One region of the Duganella violaceipulchra genome, then DNA from elsewhere that is predicted to be linked to it. Evidence: predicted binding sites of a transcription regulator. Region 1 holds the regulator's gene; the other holds the start of a gene.
The links. The regulator FliA, encoded in region 1, starts transcription of late flagellar genes. The targets are predictions, from matches to a motif close to CTAAAGTTTNNNNNNNNNNNGCCGNTA.
Positions count from the first base shown of each region.

Region 1 (7,165 bases):
CGCACCGACATCCCGCGAGGCGCTGCGCAAAGTGCGCGAATCGCTCGGCCCCGATGCCGTGATCCTATCCAACCGCCAGGCCGATGGCGGGGTTGAAATCCTCGCCCTGGCCAACGACGATGCCGCCTCGCTGGCCATGCCGGCGCCGCACTCGCCGATGGCCGAACCGGCACCGTCGCTCGATCTGGGCAGCGTCTTGCCGCAAGGCCGCGCCGATCAGCGTTTGGAGCCGCGTTTTGAATCGAATACCCCAAGCCCTGCGCCGGTAGCCCTGCCAGTCCAACCGGTGCGCCGCGTGGTGGCGTCGGCCTCGTCGTTCGCCAGCGTCACCAAGGCCGCCGCCGTCGCGCCAGCCCGGGCTCCTGCCCAGGCCGCGCTGGACGTCGACCAGATCGCCGCCATGGTCAGCGCCGCCGTCGCCAGCGCCAAGCAGAACGCCGCCGCCGAAATGCAGGGCATGATGAGCGAAATCCGCGCCATGCGCGGCATGATGGAAACCCAGTTGGCCGAGATCTCCTGGGGCACCACGCAAGCGCGCGAGCCGCAGAAAGCCGCCGTGCTGCGCGAGATGCTGGCGGCCGGCTTCTCGGCCAGCCTGGCGCGCTACCTGATCGAAAAACTGCCGGCCAACCGCGACGCCGCCGACAGCCTGCGCTGGATCAAGAACGTCCTGACCCGCAACCTGCAAACCATGGCCAACGAAGACGCGCTGATCGAGCAGGGCGGCGTGTTCGCGCTGGTCGGCCCGACCGGCGTCGGCAAGACCACCAGCACCGCCAAGCTGGCCGCGCGCTGCGTGATGCGCCACGGCCCGGACAAGCTGGCCCTGATCACCACCGACGCTTACCGCATCGGCGCCCACGAGCAGCTGCGCATCTACGGCAAGATCCTCGGCGTGATGGTGCACTCGGTCAAGGACGAAGCCGACCTGCGCATCGCCCTCAAGGAGTTGAAGAACAAGCACACGGTGCTGATCGACACGGTCGGCGTCAGCCAGCGCGACCAGATGGTGACGGAACAGGTCTCGATGCTGCAAGGCGCCGGCGCCGACGTCAAGCGCCTGCTGTGCCTGAACGCCACGGCCACCCAGGAAACCTTGAACGAAGTGGTGCGCGCCTATCAGGGCAGCGGCTTGGCCGGCTGCATCATGACCAAGCTGGACGAAGCGGCCGCCATCGGCAACGTGCTTGACGTGGTGATCCGCCAAAAACTCAATCTGTTCTACGTGTCGAACGGCCAGCGCGTGCCGGAAGACCTGCACCTGGCCGATCCGGCCTACCTGATCGACCGTGCTTTCAAGCTGAAACGCGATGTCGTCCACACCCAATACCTGGACGCCGAACTGCCTCTCTTGATGAGCAACGGCCAGGCCCAGCAAGCAATGCGCGAGGTGCACCTTGGCTAATTTCGATTTCGACCAGGCGGAGGGACTGCGCCGCATGCTGGCGGGGCCCAAGCCGCGCATCGTCACCTTCCTGTCGGCCACGCCCCACGATGACAAGGGCGCCATGCTGGTCAACCTGGGCGCCTCGCTGGCGCGCGCCGGCAACGACGTGCTGCTGGTCGACGCCTGCGCCAGCGCCCACGGCGTGGCCACCCGCCTCGGCGTGGACGGCGGCGCCAGCCTGCTCGACGTGGCGCGCCAGGAGTGCGCGCTGAACCAGGTGATCCACCAGGTGCCGCAAGGCTTCGCTGTGGCGTCGATGACACGCGGCGTGGCGCGCAGCGGCCCGGACGAGACGCGCCGCCTGGCCAAGGCCTTCGACGTGCTGGCCAAGCAGACCGGCATCGTCATCGTCGACGGCGAGTTCGACGGCGTGGCCTTCCCGGTGCCGGTCATGGCCAGCTCGGAAATCGTGGTGCAGGTATCGAATAGCGCTACCTCGATCAAGGCCGCGTACAGTATGATCAAGCGCCTGAACCAGGAGCTCGGTCGGCGGCCGTTTGGAATTCTGGTCACCGGGGCTTCCGAATCGGAAGCAAAGGTGGTATACGATAATATGGCACAGGCAGCAAGCCGATACCTGGCGGTGAACCTCGTTTCGATGGGATCGGTGCCGGCGGATGAATACCTGCAGCGCGCGGCACGCTTGGGGCGTGCGGTGGTCGATGCGTTTCCGCTGGCCGGGGCTTCGGTCGCGTTTCGTCAACTGGCGGGGCGCTTCGCGCTGGCCGGCTCGCCATCTTTCCGTTAAGGGAGCATCATAATTTTAGCGCTTAATCAATAATAAACAGGCTATGTACACGGTCAAAGGGAAAGTGGACAAGAATTCTTTGCTGACGGAGCATATGCCGTTGGTCAAGCGCTTGGCCCACCACATGAAGGCGAAACTGCCGCCCAGCGTCGAAGTCGACGATCTGGTGCAAGCCGGGATGATCGGCCTGCTCGACGCCATCAGCCGTTACGAGGACACCCATGGCGCCCAGTTCGAAACCTACGCCGTGCTGCGCATCCGCGGCGCCATGCTCGACGAGCTGCGCAACAGCGACTGGCTGCCGCGCTCGATGCGCCAGAACATGCGCAAGATCGAAACGGCGATGAGCACGCTGCAGCAGCGCCTGGGCCATCCGCCGACCGAGTCGGAAGTGGCCAAGATGCTCAAGCTGTCGCTGTCCGACTACCAGGACATGCTGTCCGACGGCGGCGGCCACCAGCTGGTGTACTACGAAGATTTTCACGACGACGACGGCAACGACAGCTTCCTCGACCGTTACTGCTCGGACGAGGAGAGCGATCCGCTGCGCTCGCTGCTGGACGGCGACTTCCGCCAGGCCGTGATCGACGCCATCGACGCGCTGCCGCCGCGCGAAAAGATCCTGATGGGGCTGTACTACGAAGAGGAGCTCAACTTGAAAGAAATCGGCGCCGTGATGGGCGTATCGGAATCGCGCGTATCGCAGCTGCATACGCAGGCCGTGGCACGGTTGCGCGCCTCACTTCGGGAGCGGTCTTGGACTGGGCCAGCGTAGCCGGGGTGCTGCTGGCGCTGGCCGGCATCGTCGTCGGCCAGACGCTCGAGGGCGGCAAGCTGGCGTCGTTGCTGCAACCGGCCGCGTTTGCGATCGTCGTGGTCGGCACCTTCGGCGCGGTACTGTTGCAGACCAAGTTCCGCACCTTTGTGCGCGGCCTGCGCATGCTGCGCCTGGTGTTCGCGCCGCCGGCCGACACCCGCGTGCTGCTGGCGCGCGACATCAACGCCTGGAACCTGGCGGCGCGGCGCGACGGCCTGCTGTCGCTGGAGCGCTATATGCTCGCCTCCAAGGACAAGTTCAACACCAAGGGCCTGCGCCTGATCGTCGACGGCATCAACCCCGACAAGCTGCGCCAGATCCTCGACACCGAAATCACCGCCTACGAAACGGAAGAACGCCAGGCGGTGCGCATCTGGGAATCGGCGGCCGGCTATTCGCCCACCATCGGCATCCTGGGCGCGGTGCTGGGCCTGATCCACGTGATGGAAAACCTCACCGACCCCAGCAAGCTCGGCTCCGGCATCGCCGTGGCTTTCGTCTCGACCATTTACGGCGTCGGCCTGGCCAATCTGTTCTTCTACCCGATCGCCAACAAGCTCAAGGCCATCGTCACGCAGGCGGTGCACCAGCAGGAAATCGCCGCCGCCGTGTTCTACGACATCGCCACCGGCGACCACACGCGCGTCATCGACGAACGCATCGCCACGCTGATGCGGGAACACTGACATGCAGAACCGGCGCGCCCGCAGGAAGTTCGACGACGAACCGGAGAACCACGAGCGCTGGCTGATCTCCTACGCCGACTTCATCACCTTGCTGTTCGCCTTCTTCGTGGTGATGTACGCGATTTCGGTGGTCAATATCGGCCGCTACAAGGTGCTGTCGGTGGCGCTGGGCGACGCCTTCGGCGGCGCCGGTTCGGCCAAGCCGGTCAACACCGAAGTGCCCAACCTGCCGATCCCCAATCCCAACCTGCGGCGCCACGCCGAACTGCTGCGCAAGGAAAAGACCCAGATGACCAGGCTGGCGCAGGACTTGTTGTCCACCCTGGCGCCGCTGGTCAAGGAGGGCAAGGTGCGGGTCACGCAGAACAGCCGCGGCGTCAGCGTCGAGATCAACGCCTCGGTGCTGTTCGATCCGGGCGAGGCGCGCCTGACCAACGAGTCGACCGAGGCGCTGCGCGCCGTCGCCGGCCTGCTGAAAAACGACGACCACAAGGTGCAGGTCGAAGGCCACACCGACAACCAGCCGATCCGCAACACGCTGTTCCCGTCCAACTGGGAATTGTCGGCGGTGCGCGCCAGCAGCGTGGTGCGGCTGTTCATCGACGCCGGCGTGGCGCCGGAACGCCTGACGGCGGTGGGCTTCAGCTCGAACGTGCCGGTGGCGCCGAACGACAACCCGATCGGCCGCGCGCGCAACCGCCGCGTGGCGGTCACGATCTTGTCCGGTATCCCGGATACGGTGACGGAAGTGCCGACGCCGGCGCCGGCTCAGCAATAAATCTGGATCAGCCGGCCAGGAAGCCGCGGCTGCGGGGCAGGGAAGTAGGCAGGCCGCCAGGGCCATAGAAGTTGTTGGCGCCCGCCGATTGCGGACGCAGCGCTTGCAGCGCGCCTTGCGTGTGGTTCATCTGCTTGTTGATCAGCATGCCGTTGATGCGGTTCAGCTCCTTGGCTTCGCGCGCATGGTGCTGCAGCGCCTGCCACAGGACGGATGCTTCGGCGGCGTCGGCGCCGCTGGCGGCGACCCAGGCATCCATGCCGGCTTCCTCGGCCGGGTAGCCGGCCTTGCCCAGGGCGCGGTGGCGCTGGGCCGACAACAGGGTCATCTGCGTGACCAGTGCCGATTTCTTGGTGGTGACCGCCGTCAGGCCGTCAATTTCCGCCGCCACCAGGTATTGCTGCTCCTGCTTCAAAACGCCCAGCAGGGTCGTCATGATGTGTTCTTCTTCGCGCAGGCTGTTCAGCGGGGTAGCGGTTGACATGGTAGACCTATCGTTTGCGAGAGTGCAGCAGATCCTTGACTGTATCCAGCAAGCCATCCGCTACTTTTTCCGAGTTGACCTGGAACTGGCCGTCGGCGATGGCCAGCTTGATGCGCTCGACTTTTTTGGTGTCGAACACCGTGCTGGCGCCGCCGGCCGCACTGGCCGCCAATGCCTGGCCTTGCGGCGACAGGCGCACGTTGTCGGACGTTGCGGGCGTCGCCGGGGCCGCCGCCTTGTCCGCGCCGCGCGCAGTCGAGGTAGAAGCCGGCGTCGACGACGGCAAGCCGGTCGTGCTCTTCAATGTATCGTTAATTTTCACAGCGCTATCCTTCTCTGGTTGGAGTACGAAACTCCGGGATCTGAGTATGTAACGGCGGCCGGCGCCAAAACTTTAGCGCTGCCGTGCCTCAAGACCCCCTGGCGTTCGATCAAAACGCCACCTCCACCAGCCCGCCCGCCTTGGCGATTCCTGTAATTTGTTGCCCACCGGAAGTTTTTACCTGCACTACCTGGCCGTCACCCGCCGTGCTCATGGCGCGCGCCTCGGCCGACACGCTGAAACCGTTGCCGCTGGAAACGAGGCGCACCAGCTGGCCGGACTGCACCACCGGCTTGCTGCGCAGCGTATCGAGGCGCAGCGGCGTGCCCGGCGGCAGTGAAATATTGGTGCTGCGGCCGATCACCTGGGCCATGTCGGTGGCTATCCCGGCCGGCAATGTTGTCAGATCGCCCTTCAGGGTCACCAGCTGGCCGGCCTCGATGGCCTGGCCCTGTGCCAGCGGCGCGGCGCTGGCGATGTAGTCGCCGACCACGCTGACCGTGGCCTGGATATAGATGGTCCAGGCGGCCGGCGCCACGCAGCGCACGCCGACCGTGGTCTTGCCCCAGGCGCGCGCGCCGGGCATGAAGAAGGCTTGCGGATCGGGGCAGGCGGCCAGGTTCATGCGAGTATCGATGGCGCCGACGGCGACCGTGACCTGGCCGGGCAGGCCGCCGCTTTGTACTTGCAGGAACTGTTCGACGCTGCGCTTGAGCGCGACCGCGTCCTGGCGCAGGGGCGCGGCTTGCTGGGCCTGAGTCTGAGCCGTCGGCAGCAGGGCCAGCAGGGCGGCAGTGGTGAGCAGTCGTTTCATGGTGTGAGAATCCCCTTCAATATGGCCATCATAGTCTGGCGGTCTGGACTTGAAGCCTTGAATAGGACCGAAAAGCGCTTGCTTATCGCTCGATGGTTACCGGGGGCAACTCCGTATCATCGATCCTGTCATAACAAGTACGTCCATAGGGAGCTGTCATGGTTGGGAAACTCGACGATTATCTGCGCTTCAACGAAGCCGCGCTGGGGCTGCGCTCCCAGCGGCAGAGCGTGCTCGCCTCGAATATCGCCAACGGCGATACGCCCAATTACAAGGCACGCGACATCGACTTCTCCAGCGCCATGCAGGCCGCGCTGGACAAGACCAACGCCACCGCGACGCTGAAGACCACCGCCAGCAAACATTACCCCAGCCCTCAACAAGACGGCACCACGATGGCGGACGGCACGCCGCTGCTGTACCGCGGCGTGGTGCAGGGCGCGGTCGACGGCAACACGGTCGACATGGACGTCGAGCGCAACCAGTTCGCCGACAACGCCATCCGCTACGAGGCCGGCATCACCGCAATCAACGCCCAGATCAAGAACATGATGGCGGCGATACAGGGAGGTAACTGATCATGTCGCTGTTTAATATTTTCAATGTTTCAGGTTCGGCCATGAGCGCCCAGGCGCAGCGGCTCAACGTGGTCGCCTCCAACCTGGCCAATGCCGACAGCGCCACCAGCGCCAGCGGCGAGGCCTACCGCGCGCGCCAGGTGGTGTTCGAGGCGACCACGCCGGCCGACGGCGGCGCTTCGACCGGGGTGCGGGTCAAGCAGGTGGTGGAAGACCAGTCGCCGATGAAGCAGATGTACGACCCCAAGCATCCGATGGCGGACGACAAGGGCTATGTGACCATGCCCAACGTGAACGTGGTGGACGAGATGGTCAACATGCTGTCGGCCTCGCGTTCCTACCAGACCAACGTCGAGACCATGAACGCGGCCAAGACGCTGCTGCTCAAGACCCTGACCATCGGCCAGTAATTTTTAAGAGGCAATCATGACTATCAGCGCAGTGATCGACACGCCCGTCGCGGCCCCGGTCAACACCACCAGCAACACCAG
Region 1 is NZ_JAHTGR010000004.1:360,560-367,724, reverse strand. It holds gene flhF (flagellar biosynthesis GTPase FlhF) at 1-1,405, shown strand, start outside; gene KVP70_RS10150 (MinD/ParA family ATP-binding protein) at 1,398-2,195, shown strand; gene KVP70_RS10145 (RNA polymerase sigma factor FliA) at 2,239-2,970, shown strand; gene KVP70_RS10140 (flagellar motor protein) at 2,952-3,698, shown strand; gene motD (flagellar motor protein MotD) at 3,700-4,476, shown strand; gene KVP70_RS10130 (flagella synthesis protein FlgN) at 4,484-4,960, opposite strand; gene flgM (flagellar biosynthesis anti-sigma factor FlgM) at 4,968-5,282, opposite strand; gene flgA (flagellar basal body P-ring formation chaperone FlgA) at 5,392-6,096, opposite strand; gene flgB (flagellar basal body rod protein FlgB) at 6,255-6,674, shown strand; gene flgC (flagellar basal body rod protein FlgC) at 6,677-7,084, shown strand; gene KVP70_RS10105 (flagellar hook assembly protein FlgD) at 7,101-7,165, shown strand, end outside.

Region 2 (7,165 bases), on a different contig from region 1:
AGCCGTCGACGCCGATCGCTTCGTGGCCCATGCTCTTGAAGGTCTTCAGGTCGCGGCCGGGGCCGCAGCCCAGGTCCAGCAGGCGGAATGGCGCGGGGCCTTGTATCGCATCCAGCAAGGCGGCGATGTTCTGGCTGACGTCGTGGTCGATGGTGCCGGCGAAAAACTGCTCGGCGTTGCGCTCGTAGTGCTGCAGCGTGGTCTGAGTGATCTGCTCGATAGGGTCGGGTTCCATGCCGCCAGTATATACGGTGGGTGCGGGATGGTCCGGCGAAGGATGCGCGCAGGGGACACCCATCGCGCATCCTTCCTGCTCAGCTTACCAGACGCGCACGCGGTCCTTCGGCGCCAGGTACAAGGTCTGTCCCGGCTGCACGTTGAAGGCCTGGTACCACGCGTCCATGTTGCGGACGGTGGCGGTGCGCCATTTGTCCGGCGCGTGGCCGTCGGTCAGGATGGCGCGGCGCAGCGCCGCTTCGCGCTCCTTCTCGCGCCAGCTCATCGCATAGCCGGTGAAGAATTGCTGGTCCGCTTGCACCGTCACGCGCTGCTTGTCGAGCGTGGTGTGGTAGGCGTCATACGAGGCCGCCAGTCCGGCCAGGTCGGCCAGGTTTTCGCTCAAGGTCTGCTGGCCGTTGATGGCCAGGTCCGGGAACGGCTTGTATGCCGAATACTGCGCCGCCAACGCCGCCGAGGCCTGCTTGAAATGCTTGCCGTCGGACGCAGTCCACCAGTCGCGCAGGCGGCCTTGCGCATCGAACTGCGCGCCCTGGTCGTCGAAGCTGTGGCTGATCTCGTGGCCGATGGTGGCGCCGATGCCGCCGTAGTTCATCGCGTCGCTGGCGCTCGGATCGAAGTACGGCGGCTGCAGGATCGCAGCCGGGAAGTTGATCGCGTTCTGCATCGGCATGTTGACCGCGTTGACCAGCTGTGCCGGCATGCACCACTCGGCGCGGTCCACCGGCTGATGCAGCTTGGCCAATTGCTGTTGCGTATGCACGCTGCGCGCGCGCAGCAGGTTGCCCAGCGCATCGCCCGGCGCCACCTCCAGCTGCTCGTAGCTGGCCCACTTCTCGGGATAGCCTATGCCGACATACAGGGTCTTCAGCTTGGCATGCGCTTCTTTCTTGGTGGCCGGGGCCATCCACGCCAGTTGGTCGATGCGGGTATGGAAGGCGTCGACGATCTTGCCCACCATTTGCTGCAGGCGCTGCTTGGACTCCGGCGGGAAATACTTGGCGACATAGACCTTGCCCAGCGCGTCAGGCATGGCCGCGTTGACGGCGGCCAGGCTGCGTTTCCAGCGCACCGATTGCTCCGGCGTGCCGTTCAGTGTGCGGCCATAAAAATCGAAGTGCTGGTCGGCCAGCGCCTTCGGCAGCGCGCTGCTCACCTGGTTGATGCGGTGGAAGGCGAGGAAATCCTTCCACGTTTCCAGCGGCGCCGACTGCACCAGCCGCGCCGCGCCGACGATGGCGGTCGGATGCCAGACGATGAATTTTTTCTGCCCGCCCAGACCGGCGCTGGCGAAGAAGGCTTTCCAGTCCAGCCCCGGCGCCTTGCGCGCGAAATCGGCGGCGCTCCAGTTGTTGTTGGCCTTCAGCACGTCGGACGAATCCTCGCGGCTGGCGTGTGCCAGCGCGATCTTGCGTTCCAGCTCGAACACGCGCGCGGCGCGGGCGTCGGCGTCGGCGATGCCGGCCAGCTTGAAGGTGGCGGCGATGTGCGCCTGGTACTGGCCGCGCAACTTTTGCATGGCCGGCGTAGCGTCCAGATAGTAGGCGCGGTCCGGCATGCCCAGCCCGCCCTGCAGCAGGTAGGGCGTGTAGTGCGCCGAGTCCTTCAGCCCTTGGGCGATCCACAGGCCGAACAGGTTTTCGGTGAAGAAGTTGGTGGCGTTGAGCGGATCGACATCGGCTTGCAGCGCGCCGCCCAGCGCCTCGGCCAGCGCGCCCTTGTCACCGATGGCGGCGATTTTTTGCAGCAGCGGCTGCAGCGGCGCCAGGCCCTTGGCCTCGATGCCGGACTCGTCCATAAAGGCGGCGTAGTAGTCGGCGATTTTTTTCGCCTCGGCGTCGGCCGGCTGCGCCGCCATCGCTTCGATCAATTTGACGATGCGCTGGTTGGTGTCCTCGACCAGCGCGTTGCCCACGCCCCAGCCGCTGCGGTCGGCCGGAATCTCGACACTGTTGAGCCAGTCGGCGTTGACGTAATCAAAAAAATCGTCGCCCGGCAGCACGGCGCTTTTGGCGGCGGCGGTCGATGGGGCGGCGGAGGTCGGCTCGGCGCGCAACGGCGCGGCCAGCATCAGGGCGGCGCAGATGGCCAGGCTTAACTTGCTTGTAGATGGGTGCATGGGAGTCCCTTGGTCGTGGATCTGGTTGAATGTCAGGCGTGGTACGCCAGCGTGCACGGTAGCGCCGCGGCGCGCGCGGCGACGCAGCTTTGCGACGAACGGTGGATTTGACGGAATAGATGGTCACAACACGGCAGAAAAGAGACGCCCGCCCAGCAAAATTGCTTCATTCATTCGGGGAATCGCTATATAGTTAGCCTATAGCAACGCGCTAATTACCCAGGAGATAAATATGAAACTTGATGCCCTGTTCCAGAATCCAACTGCGTTGCCTACCGCGCCCAAAGTCGTGGAAGAGCTGATCAGCAGTTTCGACAAGGCCAGCGTTTCGACCGAAGAGATCGCGAAGAAACTGTCGACGGATCCGGTGCTGAGCGCCAAGCTGCTGCGCCTGGCCAACTCGGCCTACTACCACGTGTCGCGCAGCATCGGCACGGTGGAAGACGCGGTGCTGATGCTCGGCTTCGTGACCGTGCGCACGCTGGTCATCAGCTCCGGCCTGGTCAGCGGCTTCAAGACCGTGCCCGGCCTCGACCTCAAGCAATTCTGGCGCTACAGTCTGCACACCGCGGTGTCGGCCAAGTGGATTGCCAAGAAAACCAAGGAAAACACCGACCTCGCCTTCACCATCGGCATGATGCACGCCATCGGCCAGCTGGTGATCCACTCGGCGATGGCCGAACAGGCGATGGCGCTCGACAAGGTGGCCGGCCCGCTGGACTCGCGCCGCCTGGACGCCGAGCAAGCCTCGTTCGGCTTCACCTTCGCCGACGTCGGCGCCGAACTGGCCAAGCGCTGGAAGTTCCCGCTGACCTTCTCGGAAACCATCCTGGCCTTCCCCGAGCCGCACCACAACGGCGAGCTGAACCGCCTGGCCGCCGTGGTCTCGCTGGCCGCCTGGCGCGCCCGCGTCGAGCAGGCCGGACTGAGCGAAGACGAAATCGCCGCCTGCTACCCGGCCGACCTGGCCGAGGAACTGGGCCTGGACGACAACGCCCTGATCGACGAAATGCCGTCGCCGGACGAGCTGAGCGCCGGGCTGGAAGAGCTGGTCAAATAAGCCAGCTTGTTCTTAAGGCCACGAAAAGCCCCGCATGGGGCTTTTTTTCGATCTTTTTCAAATATTTTTTCAAAACACCCTAAAGTTCCCGTTTAAGGCGACGTTAATCAGGACATGCGGTAATCCGCAATAACTAGCCAGGGTGAGAACATGACCTCCACCGAAGTCCTCTCGATGTACGAAAATATTGCCGGTTTGACCAATCAAATGGCCGCCGCCGCACGTCTGGGTGATTTCGACGGCCTGAGCCGCCTGGAGGCGCAATGCGCCAGCGAAGCCCGCGCAGGGGGCACCGGCGTGCCGGCCCTGAGCGGCGCCCCGCGCCTGCGCAAGATCGACCTGCTGAAACAAATCCTGGCCAACGACCGCGCCATCCGCGACGTCACCGAACCCTGGGCCAACAACGTGCCCGGCATGTCGCGTCAGTAAACCCGACCGCCAAAACAGAAAGCGCCGAAGCCGGCGCTTTTTTTTCGTTTGAGACACCCCCCCCCCCCTTAAAGCCAAAAAGGGTCAGACCCCGTACGGGGTCTGACCCTGGTTCGCCGCAGTGCGGGTTTAACCGGCCAGCGCCAGCTTCAGCGACAAGGCGATGCCCTGCGCCGCCTGGGTGATCTCGTCCAGCGACGGGAAACTCGGCGCGATGCGGATATGGCTATCCTTCGGATCGTTACCGTAAGGGAAAGCCGCACCGGCCGGCGTCAGCGTGATGCCCGCCTCCTTGGCCAGCGCCACGGTGCGCTTGGCCGAACCGTCCGGCGTCACCAGGTCGATGAAGTAGCCGCCCTGCGGACGCGTCCACGACACGCCCGGCACGTCGGCCAGGTAGTGCTCGAACTGCGCCAGCACCGCGTCGAACTTCGGCTTCAGCAGCAAACGATGCTGTTCCATCAAGGCTTCCACCGTCGGCAGGTCCTTCAGCAGGCGCACATGGCGCAGCTGGTTGATCTTGTCCGGGCCGATGCTGCGGATGCCGGCGTGCTTGGTCCACCAGGCGATATTGGCCGGCGACGCGGCCAGCGCGGCGATGCCCGAACCGGCCCAGGTCACCTTCGACGACGACGCGAACACGATCGCGCGGTCCGGATTGCCGGCCTTGGCGCAGGCGTCCAGGATATTGGCCACTTCCAGCTTTTGCTCGCCCAGATGATGGAAGCGGTAAGCGTCGTCCCACATCAGGCGGAAGTCCGGCGCCGCCGTCTTCATCGCCGCCAGGCGCGCCACCACGGCGTCCGAAAACACCACGCCGCCCGGATTGCTGTACTTCGGCACGCACCACATGCCCTTGATGCTGGCGTCCTCGGCCACCAGTTTCTCCACCAGATCCATGTCCGGACCGGCTTCGCTCATCGGGATGTTGATCATCTTGATGCCGCGCGCTTCGCAGATGGCGAAGTGGCGGTCATAGCCCGGCACCGGGCACAGGAAGGTCACCGGCTCGCGCACCCACGGGGCGTTGCCGGGCGTGCCGTTGAGCAGGCTGTAGATGATCACGTCATGCATCAGCGACAGGCGGGCGCTGCTGTCGACCACGACCTGCGCGGCCGGCACGTCCAGCAGCTTGCCGAACAGTTCGCGCGCTTCCGGCAGGCCGATGGTGCCGCCGTAGTTGCGGCCGTCGGTGCCGTCGGCGGCCTTGTAGCCGTCCAGCGCGGCCATCAGGCCATTCGACAAGTCCAGCTGCTCGGGGGCAGGCTTGCCGCGGGACATGTCCAGCTTCAGGCCGAGTTGTTTGAAAGCTTGATATTGCTCTACTGCAGTCATAGCGCTCTTTCAGTATGGGGAAGACGGAGGGGGTCGATTACTATACCCCAGATTGTCTGACCTCAATCAGAGCGTGCAGTTATATACTTATTACTGCTGCATCATGGATTCCGGCGTCACTTCGTGCAGCGGCGGCGCCTCCACCGGCTGTTCGCCCTCCCCGGCCGGCTTTTTCCGGCGGAAGCCCTGCCAGATTTTCAGCGGCCCGCTGCCGCGTTTCTTGCGCAGGTAGAGATAGCCGCCGGCGCCCAGCAACAAGGCCAGCACGCCGGCGCCGGCGGCGATCAGCGGCGTATTGCTGGCGGCCGGTTCCGGCGGTTTTTCCTTTTTGTACTTCAGCTTGGGCAACACGCGCACCTTCTTGACCGGCGCCGAGGCCTCCTCCGACGCCGCCGAGCTCGCCGCAGATGCCGACGTGGACGCGGATGCCGATGCCGATGCCGATGCCGGCGCCGTTGCCGGCGCCGTTGCCGGCGCGCCATGCGTAGCGGCTGGTGCCGGCGCCGGCGCCTGGGCCGACGCCGCGTGCGCCGCCGCGCTGGCCGCCCCGCCCGTCGCCGCCAACGCCCCTTGCAGCAACTTCACCTTGCCCTCCAGCTCGACCAGCTTGCTGGACAACTCCACACTGTGCGTATCCAGCGCCGCGCATTCTTTCGCGCTCATGCCGGACGGGGTGCAAGCGGCCGGAGCCGCCGGCCGCTTCACGCCCTTAGGCAGCGGCAACGGCGCCAAAGGCAGCAAAGCCTGCGCCACGCCCAGCGGCAAGCCGTCCTCGTCGCGCGCCGCATCGCCGCCGGCCGACGGCTTGGCCGGTGCGGGACGCGGCGCCGGGCGCGGCGCCTGGCCCATCGCATCGGCTATGCGCTCCGGCAAATTGCGCACCGCCGGCGACGGCCGCCGCGACGGCGCCGTCCGCAAAACGCCCGGCTCGCCCACTTCGGATTCATGCGCAGCCGGCATCGGCGCCGGCCGCGTCCGGTCCCGCACGGGCGCTGCGGCAGGCGCGGGCGCGGGTGCGGGCGGCGCCGCCAACGCCGTCTCCCTGGCCGCCCGCTCCACCCGAGCCAACGCCGCCGCCTGCGCCGCCGTCATGGCCGGCGGTGGCGGCGGCGCAGGATTCGGATCCGCCTGCAGCCACACGGTTGCCGCGCGCACATCCTGGCGCCCGGCGGCGCTCAGCTCCAGGAACAAATGCACGTACTCGGCATCGATATTGCGGGTGGTGGTGATGTGCAGGAACTGCCGGCCGTCGCGCCGCACCACCGACAGGTGCACCGAGGCCAGCGCCGGATTCATGCTGATGTTGGCGCCGCGAAACACATCCTGCTGCGCCAGCCGCACCTGCAGGGCCGACACCTCGTCCGGCGCCAGCTGCACCAGCTCGATATCGGCCGCCAGCGGCTGGCCGATGTAGGAGCGCACGGCGATATCGCCCAGTTCCGCCGCCGGCGCGGCGGCCGCCAGCAGCAGCGCGCCGGCGCAGGCAAAGATCGTGGTCAGGAATGGTGTGCGCTGCATGTCGGGGTCGCTTGGAGCGAATTCTTAAAGTGTATCAGCTATAACGGCTGATTTTCCCGGTTTTGTAGCCCTAGGTTAATTTTTCAGGACTGCGCTACACTGGAAGCCACTTAGCAAACGCACATGATTGCCTCCCCGCCCAAAGGAAACACCATGAACACCAGAAGTGAACGTGACAGTTTTGGCCCGATCGACGTCCCCGACCAGCAGTTGTGGGGCGCGCAAACCCAGCGCTCGCTGGAGCACTTCCACATCTCCACCGAACGCATGCCACTGGAGCTGATCCACGCGCTGGCCAGCGTCAAGCGCGCCGCCGCGCGCGTCAACCTGGACCTGGGCCTGCTCGAAGGCGCCAAGGCCATCGCCATCACCCAGGCCGCCGACGAGGTGCTGGCCGACCGCCACCCGGGCGAGTTCCCGCTGGCCGTGTGGCAGACCGGCTCCGGCACCCAGTCCAACATGAACAT
Region 2 is NZ_JAHTGR010000002.1:249,985-257,149, forward strand. It holds gene KVP70_RS04010 (class I SAM-dependent methyltransferase) at 1-235, opposite strand, end outside; gene KVP70_RS04015 (M13 family metallopeptidase) at 320-2,356, opposite strand; gene KVP70_RS04020 (HDOD domain-containing protein) at 2,589-3,416, shown strand; gene KVP70_RS04025 (flagellar protein FliT) at 3,567-3,845, shown strand; gene KVP70_RS04030 (aspartate aminotransferase type Ic) at 3,975-5,180, opposite strand; gene KVP70_RS04035 (type IV pilus assembly protein FimV) at 5,271-6,698, opposite strand; gene fumC (class II fumarate hydratase) at 6,852-7,165, shown strand, end outside.
Region 2: the regulator FliA is predicted to act here: its motif matches at 3,496-3,522, upstream of KVP70_RS04025 (flagellar protein FliT).